Regions from separate parts of the Variovorax raffinosi genome, predicted to be linked through region 4. Evidence: predicted binding sites of a transcription regulator. Region 4 holds the regulator's gene; each other region holds the start of a gene.
What was found. The regulator LexA, encoded in region 4, represses DNA repair genes until DNA is damaged. The targets are predictions, from matches to a motif close to ACTGTATNNNNATACAGT.
Positions count from the first base shown of each region.

Region 1: the regulator LexA is predicted to act here: its motif matches at 4,841-4,858, upstream of ACSFB7_RS29675 (PA0069 family radical SAM protein).
Region 2: the regulator LexA is predicted to act here: its motif matches at 4,870-4,887, upstream of imuA (translesion DNA synthesis-associated protein ImuA).
Region 3: the regulator LexA is predicted to act here: its motif matches at 2,532-2,549, upstream of recA (recombinase RecA).

Region 1 is NZ_JBPJZR010000012.1:191,457-198,481, reverse strand. It holds gene ACSFB7_RS29700 (ABC transporter substrate-binding protein) at 1-450, shown strand, start outside; gene ACSFB7_RS29695 (amino acid ABC transporter permease) at 478-1,176, shown strand; gene ACSFB7_RS29690 (amino acid ABC transporter permease) at 1,189-1,941, shown strand; gene ACSFB7_RS29685 (amino acid ABC transporter ATP-binding protein) at 1,944-2,696, shown strand; gene ACSFB7_RS29680 (Bug family tripartite tricarboxylate transporter substrate binding protein) at 2,705-3,691, shown strand; gene ACSFB7_RS29675 (PA0069 family radical SAM protein) at 3,723-4,817, opposite strand; gene ACSFB7_RS29670 (GbsR/MarR family transcriptional regulator) at 4,938-5,531, shown strand; gene ACSFB7_RS29665 (thiol-disulfide oxidoreductase DCC family protein) at 5,592-6,026, shown strand; gene ACSFB7_RS29660 (SAM-dependent methyltransferase) at 6,098-7,025, shown strand, end outside.
Region 2 is NZ_JBPJZR010000008.1:28,725-35,749, reverse strand. It holds gene ACSFB7_RS22715 (Bug family tripartite tricarboxylate transporter substrate binding protein) at 1-140, shown strand, start outside; gene ACSFB7_RS22710 (aldo/keto reductase) at 127-954, opposite strand; gene ACSFB7_RS22705 (ABC transporter substrate-binding protein) at 1,118-2,254, opposite strand; gene ACSFB7_RS22700 (LysR substrate-binding domain-containing protein) at 2,369-3,292, shown strand; gene ACSFB7_RS22695 (2-hydroxychromene-2-carboxylate isomerase) at 3,278-3,901, opposite strand; gene ACSFB7_RS22690 (CmcJ/NvfI family oxidoreductase) at 3,898-4,731, opposite strand; gene imuA (translesion DNA synthesis-associated protein ImuA) at 4,901-5,707, shown strand; gene ACSFB7_RS22680 (Y-family DNA polymerase) at 5,676-7,025, shown strand, end outside; gene ACSFB7_RS22675 (error-prone DNA polymerase) at 7,024-7,025, shown strand, end outside.
Region 3 is NZ_JBPJZR010000004.1:204,503-211,527, forward strand. It holds gene ACSFB7_RS15065 (mandelate racemase/muconate lactonizing enzyme family protein) at 1-105, shown strand, start outside; gene ACSFB7_RS15070 (SRPBCC family protein) at 429-857, opposite strand; gene recX (recombination regulator RecX) at 841-1,299, opposite strand; gene recA (recombinase RecA) at 1,353-2,468, opposite strand; gene ACSFB7_RS15085 (MarR family winged helix-turn-helix transcriptional regulator) at 2,615-3,100, shown strand; gene ACSFB7_RS15090 (response regulator transcription factor) at 3,176-3,850, shown strand; gene ACSFB7_RS15095 (sensor histidine kinase) at 3,966-5,411, shown strand; gene ACSFB7_RS15100 (HEAT repeat domain-containing protein) at 5,408-6,148, shown strand; gene ACSFB7_RS15105 (sporulation protein) at 6,154-6,375, opposite strand; gene ACSFB7_RS15110 (biotin--[acetyl-CoA-carboxylase] ligase) at 6,381-7,025, opposite strand, start outside.
Region 4 is NZ_JBPJZR010000003.1:260,955-267,979, forward strand. It holds gene kdsB (3-deoxy-manno-octulosonate cytidylyltransferase) at 1-353, shown strand, start outside; gene adk (adenylate kinase) at 490-1,146, shown strand; gene ACSFB7_RS12310 (asparaginase) at 1,190-2,152, opposite strand; gene lexA (transcriptional repressor LexA) at 2,226-2,909, shown strand; gene ACSFB7_RS12320 (hypothetical protein) at 3,048-3,428, shown strand; gene ACSFB7_RS12325 (D-2-hydroxyacid dehydrogenase family protein) at 3,519-4,526, shown strand; gene ACSFB7_RS12330 (MFS transporter) at 4,531-5,706, shown strand; gene ACSFB7_RS12335 (3-hydroxyacyl-CoA dehydrogenase) at 5,820-7,025, shown strand, end outside.

The DNA of each region.
Region 1 (7,025 bases), on a different contig from region 4:
GTTGCCGCGCGCAAGGACAGCGGCTTCACGGCCCTCAAGGACCTGGCGGGCAAACGCGTCAGTGCGGTCAAGGGCTCCAGCTCCGAGATGCTGGTGCGCAAGGTGATTCCGGGTGCTGCGACCATCACTTTCCAGGACCCACCCAGCGCCTTCCTCGCAATGCAGCAAGGCAAGGTCGAGGGCCTGGCCGCCTCCGAACTCAATCTCGCGAAGTTTCGCCAGCAATCCGAGAGCACCGTGCCCATCGTCGTGCTCGAACCCTCCCTGGTGCTGGAGCCCTGGGGCATCGGCATGCGAAAGGAAGAAGCGGGCCTCATCAAGCATGTGAACACCACGCTGCAGGCGATGGAAAAGTCCGGCGAGGCGCAGCAGATCTTCAACCGGTGGCTGGGCGCGGGAACCTCCTACAAGATGCAGCGCGCCTTCAGGATCGAGCCGATCAAGGGTTGAGCACGGCAATGCAACGAGGCGCACGACGTGGGTAGCAAGATCGACTTTTCGGTACTGACGCGCGGCGAATATCCGCAATGGATATGGCATGGCGTGCTCACGATGTTCGAGCTCACGCTGGCCGCGTGGCTGTTCGCCCTCATCCTCGGCACGGCGCTGGCCGTGATACGCATGGCGGACAACCGCTTGGCAAAGGCCTTCGTCGCGAGCTATGTCGAGTACCACCAGAACGTGCCGATGCTGGTGCAGGTCTTCCTCTGGTACTTCGGCATGCCGGCGCTGCTGCCGCACGCGGCGCAGCAATGGCTCAATGCCCACGACAGCGAGTTCCTGCTGGCCCTGATCGCCATCGGCCTGTGCATGGCGGCCTATGTCTCCGAAGGGCTGCGCGCCGGCATCCGGTCGATTCCCAAGTCGCAGCTGGAAGCGGCGCGTGCCATCGGCCTGTCCTACCTGCAGGCGTCGCGCCTGGTGGTGTTGCCGCAGGCGCTGCGCATCGCGCTGCCTACCCTGGTGAGCCACACGGTGCTGCTGTTCAAGAACACCAGCCTGGCCATGACCATCGGTGTTGCGGAACTGACCTATGCCACGCGGGAAATCGAGAGCCAGTCGTTCAAGACGGTGGAGGTGTATCTGCTGTCGACGGTGATCTACCTGGGCGTGTCCCTGCTGATCATGACGGCGGGCGCCCGGCTGGAAAGCCGCTACCGCATCAGCGCGAGATAAGCCGTGGACAGCATCTTCTCCATCCTGCGCGAGTACGGCGTCCTGCTGCTGGTCGGCCAGTACCCGAACGGGCCGCTGGGCGGGCTGGCGATCACGCTGGTTCTCTCCGCGCTGGGCCTGCTGCTGGCTTTTCCCCTCGGCGTTGCGATTGCGCTGGCACGCATCAGCCCCTTCGGCTGGCTGCGCATGCCTGCCATGGCGGTGATCTACGTGGTGCGCGGCGTGCCGCTGCTCATGTTCATCTTCTGGGTCTATTTCTTCGTGCCCGTGCTGACCGGGCGCATGGTGAGCGGCTTCACGACCATGGTGATCACGCTGGTGATCTACCAGGCGGCCTACCTGGCGGAGATCGTGCGCGCCGGCATCGAGGGACTGCCGCGCGGGCAGACCGAAGCGGCGCGCGCCGTGGGGCTGAGCTACATCCAGACGATGACGAAGGTCGTGCTGCCGCAGGCGCTCTACAACATGGTGCCGGCGCTGGTCAGCCAGTTCGTCTCCACCATCAAGGAGACCTCGCTGGGCTACGTGATCAGCGTGAACGAAGTGACGTTCTCGGCCAACCAGATCAACAGCTCGCTCATGACGCAGCCGTTTCAGGTGTACTTCATTCTTGCGGCCGTCTACTTCTGCCTGTGCTTCTCGCTGACGCGGCTGGCACGCTTCCTGGAGCGCCGCATTGCCACACGGCGCGAAGGCACCCTCCGGCAGGCGACGGGTCTCGCGCCCGCTGCCGCCGGGCCCATCGCACCCGAGCAAGCCGCATGAACATGTCTTCGAACCCCACTCCCGCCCTCATCGCCTTCGATCTCGTGAACAAGTGGTATGGCGACTACCGCGCACTGAACGACATCAGCGCGGAGGTTCGCAAGGGCGAAGTCGTCGTGGTCTGCGGCCCTTCGGGCTCCGGCAAATCGACGCTGATACGCACCGTGAACCGCCTGGAGACCATACAGGGCGGCACCATCCGTTTCGACGGCCAGGACGTGAATGCGCCGTCGCTCGACATCAACAGGTTTCGCAGCCACGTGGGCTTCGTGTTCCAGAGCTTCAACCTGTTTCCGCATCTGTCGGTGGCCCAGAACATCATGTTGGGCCCCGTGAACGTTCGCAAGCAGAAGCGCGCACAGGCCAGGGCTCGCGCACTCGAATTGCTCGAGCGCGTGGGCCTGGCCTTCAAGGCGGACGCATTCCCGGGCCAGTTGTCGGGCGGCCAGCAGCAACGCGTGGCCATCGCCCGGGCCCTTGCGATGGATCCGCCGGCCATCCTCTTCGATGAGCCGACGAGCGCGCTCGACCCCGAGATGGTCGGCGAGGTGCTACAGGTGATGAAGTCGCTGGCACGCGACGGCATGACGATGATGTGCGTGACGCACGAGATGAACTTCGCGCGCGAGGTGGCAGACCGGGTCTGGTTCATGGACCAGGGTTGCCTGCTGGAGACCGGCACACCGACGAGCTTCTTCTCCAACCCTGGCACCGAGCGCGCACGCAAATTTCTGGCGGACCTGCGTTCGCATTAGGAGACAACATGAAAACCACCTCCGGATTCAATCGCAGGCAGGTCTGCGTGGCCCTTGCCAGCCTCGGCGCAGCGCATGCGAGCGTCCGCGCACAGACCGGCTACCCCACGCGCCCCATCACCCTGGTCGTGGGATGGCCGGCCGGCGGCCCGGCGGACAACGTGGCCAGGCCGATCGCCGCGCGGATGTCGGTGCTGCTCGGTCAGCAGTTCATCGTGGACAACCGGCCGGGTGCGGGCGGAAACATCGGCTCCGAGTTCGCCGCGAGGGCCAGGCCCGATGGCTACACCCTCATGCTCGCCACGGTTGCATCGCACGGGTGGAACTCGGCGCTGTACCCGAAGCTCGGCTACAGCCCCATGGAAGACTTCGCTCCCGTCGGCATGATCAGCACGTCGCCCGGGACTTTGCTGGTGCCCGCGGCGTCTGCGTTCCACACGGTGCGCGACCTCGTCCAGTTCGCGCGGGCGAACCCGGGCAAGCTGAACTACGGCTCGGCCGGCGTCGGCTCTTCGCAGCACATGGCCGCCGCCATGTTCAGGAAGCTCACCGGCGCCGATATGACGCACATACCGTTCAAGGGCACCGCCCCGGCGATGGTCGAACTGATCGCGGGCCGTGTGGACATGATCATCACCACCGGAGCGACGCCTTTCGTTCATTCGGGAAAGCTGCGTGCACTGGCCGTGGCGGCCCGGCAGCGTCTGCCTGCCCTGCCCGACGTACCCACCTTCGAGGAAGCGGGAGTGGCAGGCTTCTACACAGACAGCTGGTACGGGCTCGTCGCGCCCGCCAACACGCCGCGCCCCGCGCTGAACACGCTGAACGCCGCGCTGATCAAGACCATCGAGAGCCGGGAGATCCAGAAGCAGTTCGCCGACCAGGGCGCGCTTGCGGCCAGGCCGCTGTCGATCGACGAATACTGGCTGTTCGTCAGAAAACAGATGCCCGAGGCTGCGGAACTGGTTCGCAACTCGGGCGCCACGATGGAGTGAGCTTGCGCGCGCGACCGGCGGCCTGCGAGCGTCAAAACAGGTTGCCCTGCCCCACAGCGCCAGGTGGTCGGAACGCGGTGAGGTCGAGCGGAATTCGCTCGCGGTTGAAGCCCAGGCGATTCGTCGCCTTCTGGAAGCGCTGGTGGATCAGGTCGGCCCACAGGCCGCTGCCCTTCATGCGCGTGGCGAAGTCGGCGTCGTAGTCCTTGCCGCCGCGCATCTCGTGGATGCGCGCCATGATGCGGTCCGCGCGCTGCGGGTAGTGCAGCGCCAGCCACTCCTTGAACAGCGGCGCCACTTCCCACGGCAGCCGCACCACCGTGTAGAAGGCACGGCGCGCGCCGGCCTCCCACGCCGCTTCGAGCACATGCTCCATGTCTTCGGTGACGAAGGGAATCTGCGGCGCCACGCTCACGCCCACCGGCACGCCGGCCTCGGCCAGCGTGCGGATGGTGCGCAGTCGCCGATGCGGCGCGGCCGCGCGCGGCTCCAGCTTGCGGGCCAGCTCGCCGTCGAGCGTGGTGATCGTGATGTACACGGCGGCCAGATGCTCGGCCGCCATCGGCGCGATCAGGTCGAGGTCGCGCTCGATCGCGCTCGACTTGGTGACCAACGCAAAGGGATGCCGCACTTCTTTCAGCAGCTCGACGACCGAGCGCGTGAGCCGCAGTTCGCGCTCGATGGGCTGGTAGCAGTCGGTGGCAGTGCCGATGGCGATCTGGCTCGGCCGATAGTTCTTGCGCCCGAGTTCGGCGCGCAGCACCTCGACGATGTTGCGCTTGGCGATCAGCTTGGTCTCGAAGTCGAGCCCGGGCGAGAGGTTCAGGTAACTGTGCGTGGGGCGCGCAAAGCAGTAGATGCAACCGTGTTCGCAACCGCGATAAGGGTTGAGCGCGCGGTCGAAGTAGATGTCGGGCGAGTCGTTCTCGGTGAGCACCGACTTCACGTCCTCGAAGCGCACTTCGGTCGCAATCGGCATCAGCTCTTCGGCTTCGGCCACGCCTTCTTCGAGCGTGCCCCAGCCGTCGTCGAAGGCATTGCGCTCGTCCTTCGAGAAACGGTGCGCCAGCCGAGTGGCCGCACCACGGCCCTTGATGATGTGAATGGGAACCTGGGCAGCGGGCATGGCAAATCCTTTGGATGGAATTTACTGTTTATTCATACAGTATTCCACCGATTCACCAACACCACTGCGTTTTTACATTTCTCTATTGACAGAAATATAGGAAATCCTAAACTCGCGGCCATGGAACTCACCGACATTCAACGCAAGTTCGTCCTGCACTGGGGCGAAATGGGGTCCATGTGGGGCGTCAACCGTACCGTCTCGCAGATCCACGCCCTGCTCTTCGCCCACGGCAAGCCGATGCATGCCGAAGAGCTGTCCGACACGCTGGGCGTTGCGCGCTCCAACGTCAGCAACAGCCTGAAAGAGCTGCAGGCCTGGAACCTCGTGCGCATCACCCACATCATGGGCGACCGTCGCGACTATTTCGAGACCAGCGTCGACGTGTGGGAGCTGTTCCGCACGGTCGTGCGCGAGCGCAAGGAACGCGAGTTCGACCCCACGGTCCGCATGCTGCGCGAGCTGGTCACCAGCCCCGACTTCCAGAAGGAACCGGCCGACGCGCAGGACCGCATCCGCTCCACCATGGAACTCATGGACAAGCTCGCGACCTGGGCCGACGAGATGCTGCGGCTGTCGCCCGGCACGCTCGACAAGGTGCTGACGCTGGGTGCCAGCGTGCAGAAGTTCGTGCGCGGCGATGCGGCACCCACGGACAAGGGTGGCAAGGGCGAAGACCCGGACGCGCACCACGCCAGCCTGCCGATGATCTGAGTTCTCTTTTTTTGCCTATCAATTTCTGTTTCAACTGAAATATCGAGAACAAAGAACATCATGTCCAGCGCCGCCCTCACAACGTACCCGCTCACCGTCTACTTCGACGCGACCTGCCCGCTCTGCGTGGCCGAAATGGGTGCCATGAAGGCACGCGATGCGGCCGGCCGGCTCGATCTCATCGATTGCTCGCCCGCCGATTTCTCCGGGGGCCCGGCCTCGCGTGAAGCGCTGATGACGGCGATGCATGCAGTCGATGCCAGCGGCCGCGTGCTGTCCGGCGTCGGTGCCATTCGCGCCTGCCGCACAGCGGTGGGCCTGCCGGCCGGCGGCTTCCTGCTCGACCTGCCGCTCGTCGGCGCATTGGCCGACCGCGCCTATGCCGGGCTCGCGCGCAACCGCTACCGGTTGCCGCGCTGGCTCGTCGCACGGCTCGTGGGGCGTGGCGCCATCGCGCCGGCCACCTGCGCAGATGACAGCAACTGCCGCATCTGAAAAGCGAACGAACGAATCACGCTGTCACGCCCCCAGGGAATCACAAGAAACCAACGTCCGAAGGAGCCTCGATGCCCAACGTCTTCCAGCCCGACTTCCGCATGCCCGGCACGTCCGAAGCAGCACGGCCCGCGATGGCCTCGTCGGCCACTTCGTCGATCACACGCGAAGACACGCAGGACTACTTCACCGAGGTCGCCGTCGACTACAGCGCCTGGAGCCCGAGCTACAACATGCACTTCGGCTTCTGGCGCCTGGGCCTCAACCCGCTGCGGCGCGAAGGCATGCTGGTGGAGATGAACCGCATGGTCGGACGGGCGCTCAGGCTCGATGAACCGGCAAGCCATTCGCAGCGCCGATGCGTGCTCGACCTGGGCTGCGGCGCCGGCGCCACCGCGCGCACGCTGGTCGGCGACGACGCTTCGCTCTACGCGGTCACCGTGACCAACGTGCCGGTGCAGAACGGCATCGCCGCACGGCTCGACGCCAGGGCCGGCGTGGCCGATCGCGTCGCGCACATCGAGGCCGACTACACGCGCACCGGCCTGCCCGCCGCGCAGGCCGATGGCGCCTGGGCCCTCGAAAGCGCCTGCTACGCCGAGGGCACCGCCAAGGTCGACTTCGTGCGCGAGGCCGCGCGCCTGCTGAAGCCCGGCGCGCGGCTGGTGGTGATCGACGGTTTCCTGCTGCGCAAGAAGCCCGGCCGCGTCGCCGGCTGGCTGCATCGCCTGTGGGCCGACAGCTGGGCCGTGCCGACGCTGGCCGTGCGTGAAGACTTCACTGCAGCCTTGCGCAACAACGGCTTCGAGGACATCCAGTTCAAGTCGCTGCGCTGGCGCATCGCGCCCAGTGCGTTGCACATTCCCGTGCTGGCCACGCGCTTCACGTTGGCCGAACTCTGGAAGGCGCGCGGCCAGCTGAGCCCCTGGCGCCGCAAGCACATCGTGGCGAGTTACTGCGCGCTGGCGCTGGGCATGTTCTGGCGCGACTTCGACTACG
Region 2 (7,025 bases), on a different contig from region 4:
GGCCTGACGTGCACACGCAACTGGTGCAGCAGGGCTTCGAGGGCTACGGCATGAGCCCCGCGAAGTTCGCCGAGTTCTTCCGCACGCAGTACGACGCCTTCGGCGCCACCGTGCGGGAGCACAACGTCAAGTTCGAATAGAGGCGGCCTCTCGGCGCCAGAACGCCGCATCCGGGAACGTGCCCGCGCCGGCCGCGGCGTTGTCCGCCATGTGTTCGGCGCGGCTCGTGCCCGGGATCGCGCAGGTCACGGCCGGGTGGCTCAGCACGAACTTCAGCAGCACCTGCGCCCAGCTCGTGCAGCCGATCTCGTTGGCCCACGCGGGCAGCGGCTTGTCGCGCAGCCGCCGCAGCAGGCCGCCGCCACCGAAGGGCAGGTTGACGATCACCGCCACGCCGCGCTCGGCCGCGAGCGGCAGCAGGCGTTGCTCGGCCTCGCGCGCATCGAGCGAGTAGTTGATCTGCAGAAAGTCGAGCTTCTCGGCGCGCAGCACCGCTTCGACCTCGTCATAGGCCGAGGCCGTGTAGTGCGTGATGCCGATGTAGCGCACGCGGCCCTTGTCCTTCCAGCCGCGCAGCGTGGCGAGATGCGTGCGCCAGTCGACGAGGTTGTGCACCTGCATCAGGTCCATGCGCTCGGTGCGCAGCCGCGTGAACGACTGCTCCATCTGCGCGATGCCGGCTTCGCGGCCCGAGGTCCAGACCTTGGTGGCGAGAAAGGCCTTGTCGCGCTGTCCGCTCGCGGCCAGCAGTTCGCCGGTGGTTTCCTCGGAGCGGCCGTACATCGGCGAGCTGTCGATCACCGCGCCGCCGGCCGCGAACAGGGCGTCGAGCACGCCGGGCAGGCGCTTGTATTCGTCGCTGCCGGGGCGCTGGTCGAAGCCGATCCAGGTGCCGCAGCCGATCACCGGCAAGGCTTCCTGCGTGGAGGGGATGGGGCGGGTGTTCATCTTCATCGCGGGCCTGCCTTGTTGCGCGAAGGAGGGAAGGGCGGCGCTGGCGCAAAGCGCCGCACCCAGCCGGAGCAACCGGGCGCGTGTGAGCGTGGGAAGCAGCAATGGGGGCGTGGGGAAGGTCACGAAGGAAATTCTGCTCCGGGCCGGCCGCGCCCGGAAGGGCTCAGCGCAGATAGCGCCCGTCGGCCTTGAGCATCGACAATTCGGAGAAGGTCAGCCCGCGATGCTCGCCGGGCCGGTAAGACACGGCAATGCCGCCGATGTCGAGCGTCTTGAACGATTCGAGGCCCTTGTGCAGCGTGTCCGGCGTGGGGTTCGGCCCCGCGCGCTTCAGGCCTTCGACCATGACCTTGGCCGTGACGTAGCCCTCGAGGCTGGCATAGCTGAACTCGGTCGCGCCGATCTTCTTCATGGCCGCCTGGTACTCGGCAATCACTGGCATCGCGCTGTTCCACGGGTAGGGCACGACCTGCGAGATGACCACGCCGGCCGCGTCCTTCTTGATGTCCTGGAACAGCTTCTGCCCGTTCAGGAAGGAGAACGAATAGAAGGCCGTCTCGCCGCCCGCCGCGCGGTAGGCGGTGATGAACTTGGCCGCCACGTCGTTGGTGGCCGACAGCACCACCGCCTTGGGCTTGAGTTTGGCCAGTTCGGTGGCGCGTTCGGCGGCGTCCGAGCCGTCGTTCTTGATCGCCACGCTGCCGACCATCTTGTCGCCGCGCTCGGCAATGAACTTCTGCGTGCTCTCCATCGCCGAGCGCGCGCCCGGGTTGTCGTTGTGCGCAAAGGCGATGCGCGACAGGCCGATGGTGAAGAGGTGGTTCACGATGCGGCTGTACTCCTCGTCGAAGCTGATGCGCACCGGAAAGCCGTATTCGGAAAACTTCACCACCGGGCCCGCGCCGGTGTACGGGCCGACGACGGGCACCTTGAGTTCGTTGGCCGCCTTCAGCGCACCGACCGACGACGACGTGCCGATGGGCATCAGGATGCCGACCGCGCCGTCGCCGACGAAGGCCTTGACGTTCTCGGCGCCCTTGGCGGGGTCGTAGGCATCGTCGAGCTGGCGCAATTCGACCGGCCTGCCGTTGATGCCGCCGCTCGCATTCAGCGCGGTGAACATGGCGCGAATGCCGATGAGCGGTTCGGTCGACAACGAGGCCAGCGGCCCGGTCTTCACATAGGTCTGGCCGATCAGGATCGGCTTGGTCTGTGCCTGCGCGGCGGGCGACAGGCCGAGGAGGGCGAAGGCAGACACGGCCAAGGCCGAAGCCAGCAGATGAATCTTTTTGTGTGTCATGGTCACAAACTGTTAATAAATCATCTTAAGGCGCGGCTCCCGGCGGGTAAATCGCTCTGTGGTTGTGGCGCGGCACCTGCTGCATGAGAATCCGCTCTCATATTCATCATGGGAATGCCACTCTCGCTCCTTCGCATGGCCTCGCTCGATCTGGTGCGGGGCTTTGTCGCGGTGGGGCGGCGCATGAGCATCTCGCTCGCGGCGCAAGACCTGTGCATCACGCAGTCGGCGGTCAGCAAGCAGGTGCATGCGCTCGAGGCGCAGCTTGGCGTGAAGCTGCTGGTGCGCGGCCATCGCTCGATCTCCTTCACCGCCGAGGGCGAGCGGCTTTTTCGCAGTGCCGACGGCGCCGTGCAGCAACTGCAGGAGGTGATGGGCGGCATCCGCCAGGCGGGCGAGCAGCGCCCGGTGACGCTCAGCGCCAGCATCGGCATGACCGGGCTCTGGCTGCTGCCGCGTCTGGCCCATGTGCAGAAGCTGCATCCGGGCGTGGACGTGCGCGTGTCGTCCAACAACCGGCTGGCCGACCTGCGCAATGAAGGCATCGACCTGGCCATCCGCTACACCACGCCCGCGCTCGCACCGGCCGGCGCGCTGCGGCTCTTCGGCGAAACGGTGGCACCCGTGGCGCACCCTTCGCTGGGCCTGAAGTCGCTGCGCTCGGCCGGGGCCGTGTCGGGCCTGTGCCTGCTGGCGTTCGACGATCCGCAGCACCCGTGGCTGCAGTGGAGCGACTGGCTGGCCTCGGTGGGCTGGGCCGATGCCAAGCCGCAGGCGGTGCTGCACTTCAACCAGTACGACCAGTTGATCCAGGCGGCGCTGGCCGGGCAGGGCGTGGCGCTGGGGCGGCTCGAACTGATCCAGCCGCTGCTCGACGAAAAGCGCCTCGTGCGCGTGGCCGCGCCCGAGCCGGCCCAGTCATCGGGGCATGCCTATTGGCTGATCCAGGCCGAGGGCGAGCCGCGCGAAGAAGTGCGCCATGTAGCGGCCTGGCTGGCGGCCGAGGCGCAGCGGCAACAGCGGTCAGGCGGCGCCTGAGCCTGCTTGCTTGCAGAACGCCATCGCTTCGTCGAGGCGGTCGTTGCCCCAGAACATTTCGTCGCCGGCAAAGAAGGTGGGCGCGCCGAAGATGCCTTTCTCGGCAGCGGTTTCGGTCTGTCGCCGCAACCGCAGTTTGTTGGCGTCTGAGAGGGCTTCATCGATGACCCGGTGCGCCGGCAGGCCCAGCTCGCTCAGCAGCGCATGCATGGTTTGCGGCGAGTCGATGCCACGGTCTTGCGCGAAGTTCATCGCCATCGTGCGGCGGCAGAACTCGCCCATCCACGGCTGCGTGGCACCCACCAGCGCGATGCGCAGCGGCAGCACCGCCGGGCGCGGAAAGCTGGTCGGCTGCTGCCACGGCAGGCCGTACTTGCGGCACTGGCGGGCCATGTCCTTCCACGTGTAGTCGCCTTTTTCTTTCTGCAGCACGAAGGGCGACGACTCCCAGCCGCACGAGCGGAAGATCGGCCCGAGCAGGAAGGGCCGCCAGCGGATGTCGACACCATGCCGTGCCGCTTCTTCCTCGATGCGCATGACGCTCAGGTAGCTGTAGTTGCTGCCGAAGTCGAACCAGAAATCGAGCATGGGGCGTGTGTGCGGCGTCATTCGAACACCACCAGGCAGCGGGCCTCGATGCTCTCGCGCAGCGGCGCGTCGGCGGGCGCATCGGGGTGGTCGAAGGCCGCATGCGGCGTGTAGCGCGACACGCCGCTCAGTTGCGAGTCGTACTGCTTGAAGACCAGCGCCTCGTGCCGGTCCATTGCCGAAAAATACGACCAGCGGTGCGATGGCGAATGGGTCGCCAGGTAGATCTCGCCGGTGCGGCGCGGGTAGCGCACCTCGGCGCTGACCAGGTCCTTCGCCATCACCGAGCGTGCATCGCACACGGCCAATGGCGTGTCGAGCACCGGGCCCTTGATCGAGCGCCAGACGTTGACGATGCAATAGCGCCGCACGGCCGCGGCCGCGCCAGGGTCGGCCAGCACCATGGCCAGCCGGCGGCGGCCGGATTCCTCGGTGTAGTCGTTGTGGATGCGGCCGTTGGCAGCAGCCTTGCCGTCGCTCGCGCGGCGGCCGAAGCTCAAGGCGGCGCGGTCGGCTTCGCGCCGGCGCACCAGATGGTCGAACACGTAGGCCCGCGCGCCGCCCGTCACCTGCAGCGCCAGTTCGGCCGCCTCGCGGTGGTAGACGGCCGTGACCTCGGCATCGTCGAGAAAGTCGGCCACGGCCGTGGGCGCATCGCGCAGCACGAAACCTTCGCGCTCGATGTCGGTGGGCATCGCGGCGGCGCGTGCATCCGAGATCGGCATGGGGCGCAACTCGTAGCTGCCGCTTTCCCAGGGTGTGTCGGGTGGCGGCTGGAAGGTGTAGCTGAACGGGCGCAGCGCGGAAGGCTGCAGGTAGTTCAGGCCGGCGGTGACGGTGGGGTGGTTCATGCGGGGCTCCTTTGCCTGGCATTGGAGCGAAAGCACGGCCCCGGCTCAAACGACTTCTGGGCGCCTTGGCATGAGCCATGGGAATATGAAAAGCCAAGCGAGGAAGAAAAACATCTTCTTTCTTGCGACCCATGAAATACTGTATAAAAATACAGTTAACGGTGCAATCATGGGCCTTCCTTTCCTCGACTCCTTTTCCGCTGCCGCAGGCCGTGGCGTCTGGCATGCCGACGAACTCGGCCTGGCCGACGCGCAGGTCACGGCCACCGGCCATGCCGCGCTCGATGCGCAGTTGCCCGGCGGCGGCTGGCCGGTCGGCGCCATGACCGAGCTGCTGCAGGGCACGCCCGAGGCCCATGTCTGGCGGCTGTTGCTGCCCGCGCTGGCGCAGGCGGTGGAAACGCGCGGCGGACCGGTGGTGCTGATCGGCGCGCCTTATGAACCTTGCGGCCCCTCGCTCGCGGCGCAGGGCCTGCCGGTGGAGGCCTTGATGTGGGTCAAGAGCGATGCCGCGCCCGCACGGCTGTGGGCCTGCGAGCAGGCGCTGCGCTGCGCCGACGTGGCCGCCGTCGTGGCCTGGCTGCCGCAGGCGCGCGTGGCCGAGCTGCGGCGGCTGCAACTGGCTGCCGCCCAGCACGAGGTGCTGCTGTTCGTGTGCCGGCCCGAGGCGGTGGCGCAGTCGGCCTCGCCCGCGCGGCTTCGCATCCAGGTCGAACGCTGCGAGAGCGACAGCGCGCAGATCGAGCTGCACATCCTCAAGCGTCGCGGCCCGCCGCTGGCTTCGCCGGTGATGCTGCCCGCGCGCAACGAGCGCATGACCGCGCTGCTGGCCGCCGCCCGGTTGCGGCGCAGGCTGCGGTTGCAGCAACTGGGCACGGTGCCTGTGGGTGACGCGGCGTCGTCGGCCACCGTGGTGCGCATCGACGCGTGGAAAGGAGGCCCCAATGCACTGGATCGCATTGCGGTGGTCGCTTGACGCCGACGCGCCCGACACACCTGACGCACAGCCCCTGCCCACGCCCGAGGCCTTGGGCTGGTGGGCGCTGCAATACACGCCCCATGTCGCCTGGCAAGACGAAGCCCTGATGCTCGAAGTCTCCGCCTGCGAGCGCCTGTGGGGCGGGCGGCTGCAGATGATGCGGGTGCTGCTCGCCGCCAACCCCATTCCCGATGCGCGCATGCTGGGCGCGCAGGGCGCCACCAGCCTGATCGCGCTGGCACGGCTGCGCCTGTTCTCGCGCAACGAGGAACGCCCGAAAGACATTCCGGGCCGCCTGCCGCTCGACACCCTGAGCGCCGCGCATGCCCACCTCGACCTGCTCGCGCGGCTCGGCTGCCGCACCTGGGGCGACGTGGCCGCCTTGCCGCGCGGCGGCCTCACGCGGCGTTTTGGCGCGGGCCTGCGCGAAGCGCTCGACATGGCCTGGGGCCTGCGCCCCGAAAGCCACACCTGGCTCACGCTGCCCGACGTGTTCGAGCAGAAGCTGGAGCTGCCCGCGCTGGCCGAGACCGCGCCCGAGCTGATGTGGTCGGCCAACCGCCTGCTGACGACGCTGCAGTTCTGGCTGCGCGCACGCCAGCGCGGCGCGCGTGCGCTCGAGCTGCAATGGACGCTCGACCTCAAGCGCTTCAACGGCGTGAACCTGCCGCCGCACCAACAGGTCACCGTGCGCACCGCCGAACCCACGCAAGACATGGCGCACCTGCGCCGCCTGCTGTCCGAAAAACTGGCGCTCACCACGCTGGCCGCGCCCGCGAGCTGGCTGAAGCTGCGCACCCTCGAAACCGATCCGTGGGCCGGTGCCAGCACCAGCTTTCTGCCGGAAGACAACCGCAAGGGCGACAAGCTGCACGAGATGGTCGAGCGGCTCAGCGTGCGGCTCGGCGCGCAGCAGGTGCTGGTGCCCTCGGCGCAGGCCGACCACCGGCCGGAGCGCAAGCAGGCATGGCGGCCCGCGCTGCAGAAAGACAAGGCGCCCGAGAAGGTCCGAAAGGATGCCAAGGCCGCGGCCTCGCAACCCGATGCGAGCTATCCGCCGTGGCTGCTGCCCGAACCCTTGCTGCTCGACATGGACGGCGAGCGGCCGTGCTATCGCGGGCCGCTGAGCAAGCTGATCGGACCGCAGCGCGTCGAAGCCGGCTGGTGGGGCGACAAGGACGACGGCGGCCAGCCCGCGATGCGCGACTACTACGTCGCGGAAAGCCCCGAAGCCGGGCTGGTGTGGATCTTTCGCGAGCGGCCTGCCGCGCGCTTTTCTTCCGGCGAAGTGCGCTGGTATCTGCAGGGCTTCTAT
Region 3 (7,025 bases), on a different contig from region 4:
GACGGGCATGCGGTCGCACCTGAGACGCCGGGACTCGGCATCGAATGGGATGTCGATCAGCTCAAGGCGCGGCGCAAGTTCACACCTCTGGTGGTGCGCGGCTGAGCGTATTTGGAGTTGGGGTGCGGCTGTTCAGGGCGGCACTCACGCCGACACGGTGCTCTTTTTCGCGAATGTCCCCCGCTTCGCTCCTCCTTTATTTCGCGAAAAAGAGCCCCGTATCGACGTGAGCGCTGGACAGAGCAGTCGTTGATCGGCTGCATACCAGCAGCGCGTCCATGTGCGAATGACGCCGGGTGCTCCCCGCAGCGAAATAAAGGAGGAGCGAAGCGGGGGACATTCGCGGAGGGGAGCACCCGGTGTCATTCGCACTCGCCCCGAATGAACCCGAACCCGCCCCGCTCGTGAACGGCCTTCAAAAGGCCGAGTCAGCCAGCTTCAAGCAGATGCCGCAACGCCTGCAGATCACGCGCGATCCATTCCGCATCACGCTCGAACGCCGCATCGTCCATGTGCGGCTGGCGCAGCAACGTGAACTGCAATTCGCAAGCGCCCGGCGCGACGCCGATCACCCGGAACGGCAGGTAGACCTCGGGCACACCTTCAGGCGCGACCCAGTGATCGAGAACGCCGAAGTCGTTGGATGGCGCAAAGCGCATGTGCGCGTCGCCGCTCTCGGGCGTTTTCACAATCCAGTGGTCGCCGTGGCGAACCAACGCGCTCTTGGCCAGTCCGCTCGCCCAATCAGGCAAACGCGCCGGATCGGCAGCCAACGCATAGGCGCGACGCCATTCGCAGGCCACACGCTGCGTGACGACGCGGGACTGCACGGCGAGGTCTTCATTCGTCTGCTTCATCGAAGTCACTCCTGAGGACTTTGGCCACCACCGCGCCCGAAAAACCGCGCGCCAGCAGAAACCGCATTTGTTTGGCCCGCTCCTTGGCATCGGCGGGCGCTGCGTCGAAACGGCGACGCCACAGCGCCGTGGCGCGTTCGACTTCCGTGTCTTGCAAGCTGGCCACCGCTTCGGCGATGGCCTCGGGCGCGATGCCCTTGGCCTGCAACTCCTGCCGCACCCGCAACGCGCCGGAACGGGCGGCGCGCTGGTTCAGCACCGAGGCCACCACACGCGGCTCGCTGATGAAGTCCTTGGCGGCCAGTTCGTCGAGCGCGCGGGCCAGCGTGCCGGGCTCTTCTTCGTGCTTGGCCAGCTTGCGCTCCAGCTCCGCACGCGAATGCTCGCGCTGGCTCAGGAGGCGCAACGCGCGGCCTTTGAGGGAAGGGGCTGCAAAAGCCATGCGTGATCAGGTCGTCGCTCGCGCGGCCCGCGACAGGCCGCGCCCGAACCAACTTACTCGCTCTTGTCTGCCTTGTCGGCCTTCGGCGCCTTGGCGGGCTTCTCGGCCTTTTCAGGTTCCGACCCGGCATCGGCGGCCAGCAGCGGAATGCCCAGCGACTCGCGCACCTTGTTCTCGATCTCGCGCGACAGCTCGGGGTTCTCGCGCAGGAACTCGCGGGCGTTGTCGCGGCCCTGGCCGATTTTTTCGCCGTTGTAGGCGTACCAGGCACCCGACTTGTCGACGATCTTGGCCGTGACGCCCATGTCGATGATTTCGCCTTCGCGGCTGATGCCCTCGCCGAACAGGATGTCGAACTCCGCCGTCTTGAACGGAGGGCTGACCTTGTTCTTGACCACCTTCACCTTGGTTTCGTTGCCGATGGCTTCGTCGCCCTTCTTGATGGTGCCGATGCGGCGGATGTCCAGGCGCACCGAGGCGTAGAACTTCAGCGCGTTGCCGCCGGTGGTGGTTTCGGGCGAACCGAACATCACGCCGATCTTCATGCGGATCTGGTTGATGAAGATGACCATGCAGTTGGTCTTCTTGATCGTGGCGGTGAGCTTGCGCAGCGCCTGGCTCATCAGGCGGGCCTGCAGGCCGGGCAGCGAGTCGCCCATTTCGCCTTCGATTTCAGCCTTGGGCGTGAGGGCGGCGACCGAGTCGATGACGATCAGGTCGACGGCACCCGAGCGCACCAGCGAGTCGACGATTTCGAGCGCTTGCTCGCCGGTGTCGGGCTGGCTGATCAGCAGGTCGGACAGGTTCACGCCGAGCTTCTGGGCGTACTGCACGTCGAGCGCATGTTCGGCGTCGACGAAGGCGCAGGTGCCGGCCTGCTTTTGCATCTGGGCGATGACCTGCAGCGTGAGCGTGGTCTTGCCCGAGGATTCCGGGCCGTAGATTTCGATCACGCGGCCGCGCGGCAGGCCGCCGACGCCCAGCGCGATGTCCAGGCCCAGCGAGCCGGTGGAGACCACCTGGATGTCTTCGAGCGCCTCGCCTTCACCCAGACGCATGATCGTGCCCTTGCCGAACTGCTTTTCGATCTGGGCCAGCGCGGCCTGCAGGGCCTTGGCCTTTTCACTGTTGGCGACCGAGATACTTGCGCCCTTGACGACTGCGTCCATGTGGAAATCTCCTTGAAAATCAACGGTTGGTGTCTGGTTTCACCCATCTGCTTTTAACCACAGGCTGGATGCTTGAACAGTAGTGTAGAGGCTCATTGGTTTGAGTAAACCCATTTTTTGGTCAGTTTGCTTTACCATTTGGCGCCATGTCCGAAGCCGCCTTCCCGACCGATTCCGATGCCTGGCGACAGACCCACCTGGGCCGCCTGCTGGGCCACGCCATGCGCCGCTTCGACGAGCGCGTGCTGGCGCTGATGGCGCACGACCTCGACGTGCCGCTGGCCCTGTCGAACCTTGCCGCGCGCGCCCAGGTGAGCGCCGCGCACGTCCACATCACGCGGCACCTGGCGCGCGAGGGTTCGCGCCTGACCGAGCTGGCCGAGCGCGCCGGCATGACCAAGCAGGCGATGGGCGCGCTGGTCGACCAGTGCGAGGCCTGGGGGCTGGTCACGCGCGGGCCCGATCCGCTCGATGCGCGCGCGCGCCGCGTGCTCTTCACCACTGACGGCCTGGCCTGGCTCGATGCCTTCCGCAGCGCGGTGACGCAGGCCGAGCGCGAGTTCCGCAGCAGCGTCGGCGACGACATTGCCACCGTGGTAACCATCGGACTGGAAGCCTATACGGCGGGCTAGACTTCACCGGGGGAGAGAGAACGAGACAAATGCGAGCGGCGCCAGCACGGCGCCCGAACCGGCCGGAGGTGGCACATGAGAATTCTGATTGCCGAAGACGACCAGGTGCTGGCCGATGCCCTGCTGCGCAGCCTGCGCACTTCGGGCGCGGCGGTCGACCACGTGGCGAACGGCTCGCAGGCCGACACCGCGCTCATGACCCATGACGAATTCGACCTGCTGATCCTCGACCTCGGGCTACCCAGCCTGCACGGCATCGAGATCCTGAAACGCCTGCGTGCGCGCGGCTCGCAACTGCCGGTGCTGGTGCTCACGGCGGCCGACAGCGTGGAAGAGCGCGTCAAAGGACTGGACCACGGCGCCGACGACTACATGGCCAAGCCCTTCAGCCTGCAGGAACTCGAAGCGCGCGTGCGCGCCCTCACGCGGCGCGGCATGGGCACCACCAGCAACGCGATCCGCCACGGCCCGCTGGTCTACGACCAGGCCGGCCGCGTCGCCACCATCGACGGCAAGATGATCGAGCTGTCGGCGCGTGAACTCGGCCTGCTCGAAGTGCTGCTGCAGCGCGCCGGCCGGCTGGTCAGCAAGGACCAGTTGGTCGATCGCCTCTGCGAATGGGGCGAGGAGGTGAGCCTCAACGCCATCGAGGTCTACATCCACCGGCTGCGCAAGAAGATCGAGAAGGGGCCGGTGCGCATCGCGACCGTTCGCGGCCTGGGCTACTGCCTCGAAAAGATCCAGAACTGATGTACCCCTGCGTGCGGGAAATGCCGTGGAGCCGGCTTCGCCGGGCCGCAGGCATGGCCCCTGGTAGGGCGTTGGCGAAGCGACGCGAAGTGCGCAAGGCCTGGGGGCGAATCAAGTGAAGCTCTTCCAGCGCGCCCAGCGCTCCCTGTTCGGCGAAATCCTCGACTGGATGCTCACGCCGCTGCTGCTGCTGGTGCCGGTGAGCATCGGCGTCACTTGGCTGGTGGCGCAGGGCATCGCCAACGCGCCCTTCGACCGCGCGCTGGAACACAACGTCAAGGCGCTGGCCGAACTCGTGACGGTGAAGGACGGGCAGACGCAGTTCGTGCTCTCGCAGCCGGCGCGCGAGATCCTTCGCGCCGACAACGCCGGCAATGTGTACTACCAGCTGCTCGACGGCCACGACACGCTGCTGAGCGGCGATCGCGACCTTCCGATGCCCGGTCTCGACGAGCCGCTGCCGCCCGGCCAGGTGTTCCTGCACAACAGCGCGTTGCACGGCAAGGAAGTGCGCGTGGCCTCGCTGTGGATCGCCAGCGGCGTCGCGGACGTGCCGCCCACGCTGCTGCAGCTGGCCGAGACACGCGAGAAGCAGGCGGTGCTGGCGCTGGAGATCATCAAGGGCGTGCTGCTGCCGCAGTTCGCGATCTTGCCGCTGGCGGTGCTGCTGATCTGGCTGGCGCTGGTGCGCGGCATCAAGCCGCTGTCGGTGGTGGAGGCGCGCATCCGCGAACGGCGCCCCGGCGACCTGAGTCCGCTCGACGAATCTTCCGTGCCGCTCGAAGTGGTGCCGCTGGTGTCGTCGGTGAACGAGCTGCTGAACAAGCTCAACGATTCCATCGACACACAAAAGCGCTTTCTGGCCGATGCGGCGCACCAGCTCAAGACGCCGCTGGCGGGCCTGCGCATGCAGGCCGACCTGGCGCAGCGCGAAGGCGCCAATGCCGACGAGCTGAAGCAATCGCTCAAGCAGATCGGCCGCGCCAGCGTGCGCGCCACGCACACGGTGAACCAGTTGCTGTCGCTCGCGCGCGCCGAAGGCACCAGCGCGATGACGCATCAGCAGCCTTGCGACCTGGCGCGGCTGACCATCGAGGTGGTGCGCGAGGCCGTGCCGCGCGCGATCGAAAAGCGCATCGACCTGGGCTACGAGGGCGCCCAGGCAGGTGCGCCCGGCGTGGTGTTCGACGGCAACCCGACGCTGCTCAAGGAGCTGGTGCGCAACCTGGTCGACAACGCGCTCAACTACACGCCCTCGGCGCCTCCCGAACGACCCGGCCGGATCACCGTGCGCGTGCTTGCCGACCCCTTCGGCCATGTGCTGTTGCTGCAGGTGGAAGACAACGGCCCGGGCATCGCGGAGTCCGACCGCGAGCTGGTGTTCGAGCCCTTCTACCGCGTGCTCGGCAACGAGGCCGACGGCTCGGGGCTGGGCCTGCCGATCGTGCGCGAGATCGCCAACCAGCACCGCGCGCAGGTGAAACTGGAGGACGCGCATCCCGGCAAGCATCCGCCGGGGGCGCTCTTCACCGTTCGCTTCGAAGGAGAGCATCTGGAATGAGCGCATCCGCCGGGGAGTTCAAGGCCATCGAGGCGCTGCGCCGCCGCTTCAAGACGATCCGCACCGACACCGACGTGTCGGACATGTTCGACTTCGGCGCCGACCTGCTGGAGCTTCAATCGCCCCAGGCACTGGCCTTCCACTACGAACTGCTGCACGACACCGGCATGGACAGCGAGCTGTACGACTGGCTTTGCCGCAAGTTCGGCGAACGCGGCGATGAAGCCGAAGACCATCTGCTCGCCTGCTTCGAACAAGAGCAGGACCCGTCCATGCAGGCGACCGTGCTGCAGATGCTCGGCGCCTTCAAATACCGCAAGGGCCGCCGCCTGAAAGAGACTGTGGCACTGGCACGCGCCGCGCTCGCGTCGCCGCACGAAGACCTGCGCTGCAAGGGACTGTGGGTGATCGGCTGGCTCGGCGGCACGAGCGACATCGCGAAGGTGACGCCGCTGCTCGCCGACGACCCCGCCGCCGCGAACCGGCAATGGGCCGCCAGTGCGCTGATGCAGATCGTGCTCAACCGCCGCAGCGCGGCGCCCAAGGCGCTCGAATGTCTGCGCACAGCCCTCGAAGCCGAGACCGATGCGGTCGCGCTTCGCGGCATCCTGGTCGCGGTGCAGGAGATCGCGGGCAAGAAGTTCGGCCTGAGTTCAAGTTCGCACGAACCACCGTCCGAAGAAAAATTGCAGGCCGCGCTGGCCAAGGCGCGGCGGATGTTCGCGCGCGCCGCTTGACCCAATTACGGCGCTGGCGCCGATGCGGGCGGGGTCGCCGGTGTGCCGGCCTTGGGTTCCTTGCGGATCTGCAGCCACTCGGGCCGGATCTGCCGCGCAAGCCGTTGCGGCTCGCGCTCGTTGAGGCCGGCCGGCGCCAAGCCGAAGCCGACCAGGTCACCGCGCGCCCACAGGAAGTAGCCGGCGTTGGCCAGCAGCAGGACGACGAGTACCAGGCGCAACTTCATCCGCGTCAGAAAGACATGCCGCGAGGGCGCACGCTCACTTCGTCGCTGGTGATCAGTTGCAGGCCGGCGTCGGTGCGCACCTGCAGCTCGCCGCCCCAGGCCACGCCTTCGCACAGACCGGCGGTGCCGTCGCTCAGCACCACTTCGCGTCCGCGCAGCACGTCGCGCGCGGCAAAGCGTTCGGCAAAAGGTGCGAAGCCGCCGGCCTCGAAGGCCAGCACGGCGCGCACCAGCGGCTCGGCCATCTCGCGCAACACCTCCGGCGCGCTCGCCTCGGGCCGCCACTGGCGCAGCCACGCGGGCGGCGTGCGCATGCCGTCGCCTTCGCGCGCGCCGATGTTGATGCCGATGCCGATCACGACGTAGCGCTGTCCATCTTGTCGCGCGGCCTGCGGCATCGCGGTCTCGATCAGGATGCCGACCAGCTTGCTGTCGTTGACCCACACATCGTTGGGCCACTTGAGCCCGACCTTGTGTTCGCCCGTCGGGTCCAGGCTCTCGACCACGCTGACACCGACGGCGAGCGACAGGCCCGACCAGTCGGCAGGCGCCAGCGGCAGGCCGAGCGAGAACATGAGCGAGGCAGCGGTGTCCTGCTGCGGCGTGCTTTGCCAGGGGCGACCGAGGCGGCCACGCCCTGCCGTCTGGCG
Region 4 (7,025 bases):
ACGTGGTGAAGGCCGTGCTCGACGCGCAGGGCCACGCCCTTTACTTCAGCCGTGCGCCGATTCCCTGGTGGCGCGATGGCTCCGCCAACGGTGCGGCGCCGACCGTGCTGCCGACGCCCGCCCCCCTACGCCACATCGGCATCTACGGCTATCGCGCGGGCTTCGTGCGCAAGTTTCCGTCGCTGCCACCGTCTCCCGTCGAAGCGACCGAAGCGCTCGAGCAGTTGCGCGCGCTGTGGCATGGGCATCGCATTGCGGTGCATGTGAGCCACGTTGCCCCCGGACCGGGCATCGACACCCCCGAAGACCTGGCGCGCGTGCGCGCGGTCTTCGCAGCGAAAACCGGCCCCTGAGGCGAGGTGTCGCCCGAGTGAAGACAAGGGAAAATCCTCACTGGCACGCGTGCTATCCTCGATGCAATTCCGCCTTGCCCAGCCTTCGGGCCGACGCTCGGCGCGACACAAAATCTAAGAACCGTCCGAGGACACCATGAGACTAATTTTGCTGGGCGCGCCCGGAGCGGGCAAAGGCACGCAAGCGGCCTTCATCTGCCAGAAATACAGCATCCCTCAAATCTCGACCGGCGACATGCTGCGCGCCGCCGTCAAGGCCGGCACGCCGCTGGGGCTGCAAGCCAAGGCCGTGATGGACGCCGGTGCGCTGGTCAGCGACGACCTGATCATCAATCTCGTGAAAGAACGCATTGCACAGGCCGATTGCGCCAGTGGCTTTCTGTTCGACGGTTTCCCGCGCACCATTCCGCAGGCCGACGCCATGAAGGCGGCAGCCGTCAAGCTCGACTACGTGCTTGAAATCGATGTGCCTTTCGGCGACATCATCGAACGCATGAGCGGTCGCCGCTCGCACCCTGCCTCGGGCCGCACCTACCACGTCAAGTTCAATCCGCCCAAGGTCGAGGGCAAGGACGATGTGACCGGCGAAGAGCTGATCCAGCGCGAGGACGACAAGGAAGAAACCGTGCGCAAGCGGCTCGACGTCTACAGCCAGCAGACGCGCCCGCTGGTTGACTATTACTCGGCCTGGGCCAAGACCGATCCGGCCGCCGCGCCGAAATACCGCGCCATCAAGGGCGTGGGCACGGTCGATGAAATCACGCAACGTGCACTGGCTGCACTGAGCAGTTGATCTGACTTTCCAGCCGCCCCTCGACAAGTCGAGACGGCGGTTTTTATTTCCCCAGCAATTCCAGCATCAGCGCGATGCGCGCCTTCACGGGCGTGAGCGCGCCGGCATCGCGCAGCCGGTCGTCCGGCCTGGGCAGGATGCGTCCGTTGGCGCATCGCGTGGCGCGTAGCACTGCAACACCACTGTCTTGCGCCTTGAGCGCTGCCGCTTCCAACGCATGGTGCAGCGTGCCATTGCCGGTCGCGGCCAGAACCAGTCCACGCACAGGCTCGGCGCCACCCGCCTGCAGCAGCGCATCGACGAGCGCACCGCTTGCGCCGGCGTGGCTCATGACGATCTCGACGCGGGGCCACTGACCCACGGCGTCCAGGGCTTTCGAGCCCCCGGGTACAGCACCTTCAGGCCATGCCCTGACACGCCGCACCGCGCCCTCTTCCACATATCCGATCGGGCCGGCATCGCCTGAGGCGAAGGCATCGAGCCGGTAGGTGTGCACCTTCTGAATGTCCACACCACTGTGGACCGTGCCGGCGCAAACCACCGTCACACCTTGCGCACCAGCCGTTGCCGCCACCACGATGGCGTCACGCACGTTCTGCGGGCCGTCCGGCGCCAAGGCAGTGGCCGGACGCATCGCGCAGGTCAGCACCACGGGCTTGGCCGACGCAAGCACCGAATGCAGGAAGAACGCCGTTTCTTCCAGCGTGTCGGTGCCATGCGTGATCACCACGCCGGCCACATCGGGCTGCGCCAGCCAATGCACGCAGCGCTGCGCCAGCTTCTGCCAGATGTCGAACGACATGTCCTTGCTGTCGAGCTGCGCCACCTGCTCCGCCACCAGCGTCACACCCTCCGGCGCCTCGATGCCTCCCAGCAGATCGGCCACCCCCACCTGTCCGGCGGTGTAGCCGATGTTGTCGCCACTGCTGGCGGCCCGGCCGGCAATGGTGCCGCCGGTGCCCAGAACCACCACGCGACGCAACTCGGGCAAAGGGGAATTGGCCATGGCTTGTCAACTTCTAAAAACTGGTTAAAAATACAGGCACTGGATAAATAGCCAGTGCCGCAAGGAACCACATATGCAGTTCGCCGTGAAGCTTACAGCCCGCCAGCAGCAGATCCTGGACTTGATCCAGAGCGCCATCGCTCGTACCGGTGCGCCGCCAACGCGCGCCGAAATCGCCAACGAGCTGGGGTTCAAGTCGGCCAACGCCGCCGAAGAACACCTGCAGGCACTCGCCCGCAAGGGCGTGATCGAACTCGTCAGCGGCACCTCGCGCGGCATCCGCCTCAAGGGCGACGCATTGCGTTCGCTCAACGAAACACGCCATCGCGAAGGCGGCCAGTTCTCGCTCTCGCTGCCCGGCATGGCGCAATTGGCGCTGCCGCTCATCGGCCGCGTCGCAGCCGGCTCGCCCATCCTGGCGCAAGAGCACATCGACCAGACCTACTACGTCGAGAACACGCTGTTCCAGCGCCAGCCCGACTACCTGCTCAAGGTGCGCGGCATGTCGATGCGCGACGCCGGCATCATGGACGGCGACCTGCTCGCCGTGCAGGCCACCAAGGAAGCGCGCAACGGCCAGATCGTGGTGGCGCGCCTTGGCGACGAAGTCACGGTCAAGCGCCTGAAGCGCAACAAGCTGGTGATCGAGCTGCACGCCGAAAACCCCGACTACCCGACCATCATCGTGCAGCCCGGCGAGCCTTTCGAAATCGAAGGCCTCGCCGTCGGACTCATCCGCAACACCATGCTGATGTAGGCCGCGCGGCCTGCTCGCAGCAGCACCTCATCCGGCCGCAACAGGTGGCGGGCGTATGGCGCAAAGTCGCCATCACCCTGTCGCGGCCGATTCAAGAAATCCTGCCTGTGTTCAACCTCATATTTTTTTGGAGTTCACATGGGAATCGCCCTCCTCGCCATCGCTGATTTCTGGATGCCGCTGCAATCGCTCGCAAGCCGCCTGATGCCCGCTCGCCGCCCTCATCGCCGGGACCCGCTCGATCACAGCGAAAGCTCGGCGGGGCTGCGCTATGTCGCGGTGCGCCCCGCCTGCACCACCCGGTCCGGCAACGCCGCCGCGTCGGCAACGGCAGCCGCCGCACCAGCGCGCCCATTGCGCGTGGTTCGCGTGGTCGACCGGCAAGGCTCGCAACGCACCAGCAACCGCGTCGTCATCTCCGGCCGCATGGCCGACGTGTGCGCGGAACTCGACCGCCTCGCGGCGCTCGAGACTGCGGAAACCATGAGCACGGTGCCCCGCTCCACACGCCTGCACTGAGCCCAAACGCCCCTGCGAGCCCCTTCGGGGGCGGGTATCCAAACGTTCACACGCGCGACATCCCAATGCTGCGAGGCACAATGGCACGCCATGAACATTGTGATCCTCGACGACTACCAGGACGCCGTGCGCAAATTGCGCTGTGCCGCCAAGCTGGACGCGTACGCGGCCAAGGTCTATACCAACACGGTCAAGGGCATCGGGCAACTGTCGGTTCGCCTCAAGGATGCCGACGTGATCGTGCTGATCCGCGAGCGCAGCCAAATCTCGCGCCAGCTGATCGAAAAACTGCCCAAGCTCAAGCTCATTTCGCAGACCGGTCGGGTCGGCGGCCACATCGACGTCACGGCCTGCACCGAGCGGGGCGTTGCGGTGGCCGAGGGTACTGGCTCTCCCCAGGCGCCTGCAGAGCTCACATGGGCGCTGATCATGGCCGCCATGCGCCGGCTGCCGCAGTACATCAGCAACCTCAAGCACGGGGCGTGGCAGCAATCGGGGCTCAAGTCGGCCTCGATGCCGCCCAACTTCGGGCTGGGCTCGGTGCTCAAGGGCAAGACGCTCTGCATCTGGGGCTACGGCCGCATCGGCCAACTGGTCGCGCGCTATGGGCAGGCTTTCGGCATGCAGGTCGTGATCTGGGGCCGCGAAGCGAGTTGCGCCAAGGCCCGATCCGACGGCTTCCAGGTGGCGCAGAACCGCCACGAATTCTTTGCCCAGGCCGACGTGCTGTCGGTGCACCTGCGGCTGAACGAAGAAACCAACGGACTCATCACGCTGGAAGACCTCTCGCGCATGAAGCCGACGGCGCTGTTCGTCAACACCTCCCGCGCCGAACTGGTCGAAGCCGACGCCCTGCTTGCCGCGCTCAATCGCGGCCGCCCGGGGCTGGCCGCCATCGACGTGTTCGAGAGCGAGCCGCCGCTGCAGGGCCACGCCCTGCTGCGCCTGGAAAACTGCATCTGCACGCCGCACATCGGCTATGTCGAGCAGGAAAGCTACGAGAGCTATTTCGGCCAGGCTTTCGACAACGTCGTGAGCTACATCAACGGCAACCCCACGAACATCGTGAATCCAGGCGCGCTGCAGGTTCGGCGGTGAAATCATGAGCCGGCCTGCGCCACGGGGCGCCCTCTGGGCGCTGCTGGCCGGCAACTTCGTGATCGGCACGGGCGTGATGGTCGTGCCCGGCACGCTCAATGAAATCAGCACATCGCTCGCCGTCAGTGCCGCAACCGCGGGCCAACTGATCGCAGCCGCCGCGGCGGTGATGTGCATCGGCGCGCCGCTGCTGGCTGCTGCAGTCGCAGGCTGGGACCGCCGGCAGTTGCTGGCCCTGACCCTGCTCTGGTACGCCGCAGGACACGCCCTGTCGGCGCTGATGCCGAGCTTCGGCACCTTGTTGCCGATGCGCATGCTCACGGTGATCGCCCCCGCGATCTTCACGCCGCAGGCCGCCGCCTGCGCCGGCATGCTCGTGCCGCCCGACCAGCGCGGGCGGGCCGTGACCTTCGTCTTCCTGGGCTGGTCGATGGCCTCGGTGCTGGGCCTGCCCATCGGCGCGCTGATCGGCGGCCACCTGGGCTGGCGGATGGCCTTCATGGCGATTGCGGCGCTGAGTGTCGTGAGCGCCGCGTCGATCTGGCTCACCCTTCCCCAAGGCATTCGCCCGGCCGCGCTGACGGCGGCAGCGTGGTCGCGCGTGCTGCGCAGCCCGGTGCTGATGGGCATCGTCTCGGTCACCGCGCTGCAGGGCGCGGGCCAGTTCGTGCTCTTCAGCTATTTCGGCCCGATCCTCAAGCAGAGCTTCGGTGCCGATGCCACCACGCTGAGCGTGATGTGGGCCCTGTTCGGCGCCTGCGGGCTGGTGGGCAACATGGTGGTCAGCCGCTTCATCGACCGCATCGGCGCCGGGCGCATGGTGCTGGTCACGACGGTGCTGATTGCACTGAGCCTGTTGCTGTGGCCGCTGGCTTCCACGCTCGCCTGGCTGGCCGTGGTGCTGATTCCCTGGGGTCTGGGCTGCTTTGCCGCCAACTCGGCCCAGCAGGCCCGTCTGGTGGGCCTGGCGCCCGCTCTCGCGCCGGGCTCCGTGGCATTGAACAGTTCGGGCATCTATACCGGCCAGGCGGTGGGCGCGGCCCTGGGCGGCTGGCTGCTGGCCAACGACGCGGCGGCATGGATGAGCTGGGTCGGTTTTGCGCTGCTGCTGGTCGCCATCGCCCTCAGCGCGGCCATCGACCGCAGCCAGCGTTCGGCCCTGAATCGCGCCTCCGCGTAAAACCCGTCACGCCCTGCCCGCGCGGGATTGCAAAATCGGAGCTTGCCGCCGCGCCTCGCCCCCTCTCGGCGCTGCGGCCCGGATACCACTCAACCAGCGAAAATCTTCATCCAATGACAGTGAACTACACCCGAATCGGCGTGATCGGCGCCGGCGCCATGGGTCGCGGCATCGCTCAGATCGCCGCCCAGGCGGGCAGCGAGGTGCTGCTGCTCGACAGCTTTGCCGGCGCCGCCGAGCGCGGCCGCGAAGCCCTCGTCGCCCAATGGAACAAGCTGCAAGAGAAGGGCAAGATCGACGCCGCTGCGCGCGATGCCCAGATTGCCCGCGTCAAGGCGGTCGACTCCATCCAGGCCCTGGCCGGCTGCGATCTGGTCATCGAGGCCGTGATCGAAGACCTCGAAGTCAAGCGCAAGCTGTTCCGCGAACTCGAAGCCGTGGTGGCCCCGACGGCCACGCTGGTCACCAACACCTCGTCGCTCTCGGTCACGGCCATCGCAGCCGGGCTGGCGCGTCCCGAACGCATCGCGGGCTTTCACTTCTTCAACCCCGTGCCGCTCATGAAGGTGGTCGAGGTGGTCGCGGGCTTCAAGACCGCGCCCGAGGTCTGCAAGCAACTCGCCGGCTACGCCACCCAGATGGGCCACAGCGCCGTGCAAGCGCAAGACACGCCCGGCTTCATCGTCAACCACGCAGGCCGTGGCTACGGCACCGAGGCGCTGCGCATCGTCAGCGAAGGCGTGGCCGACTTCGCGACCGTCGATCGCATCCTGAAAGACCAGGCAGGCTTTCGCCTCGGCCCCTTCGAGTTGCTGGACCTGACGGCGCTCGACGTGTCGCATCCGGTGATGGAGTCGATCTACCACCAGTACTTCGAGGAACCGCGCTTTCGCCCGAGCGTGATCACCGCGCAGCGCCTGGCGGCCGGCGCACTGGGCCGCAAGACCGGTGAAGGCTTCTACCGCTACACCGACGGCGTGATGCAGCAGACGCCCGAGGCGCCGGCGCCCGTGGTCGAGGGCACGCCTTCGGTGTGGGTGTCGCCGCGCGCCGCACGCCGTGCCGAACTGCTGCGCCTGGTCAACACGCTCGGCGCGCAGATCGACAGCGGCGCCGCCGCCGCGCCGCATTCGCTGGTCCTGGTCGCGCCGCTGGGCTTCGACGTGACCACCGTCGCCGCCGTCGAACGGCTGGACGCCACGCGCACCATCGGCATCGACATGCTGATCGACGACGCCGCCACCAAGCGCCGCGTGCTCGCCACCAACCCCGCCACGCGCCGCGACATCCGCGATGCCGCGCACGCCCTCTTCGCACGC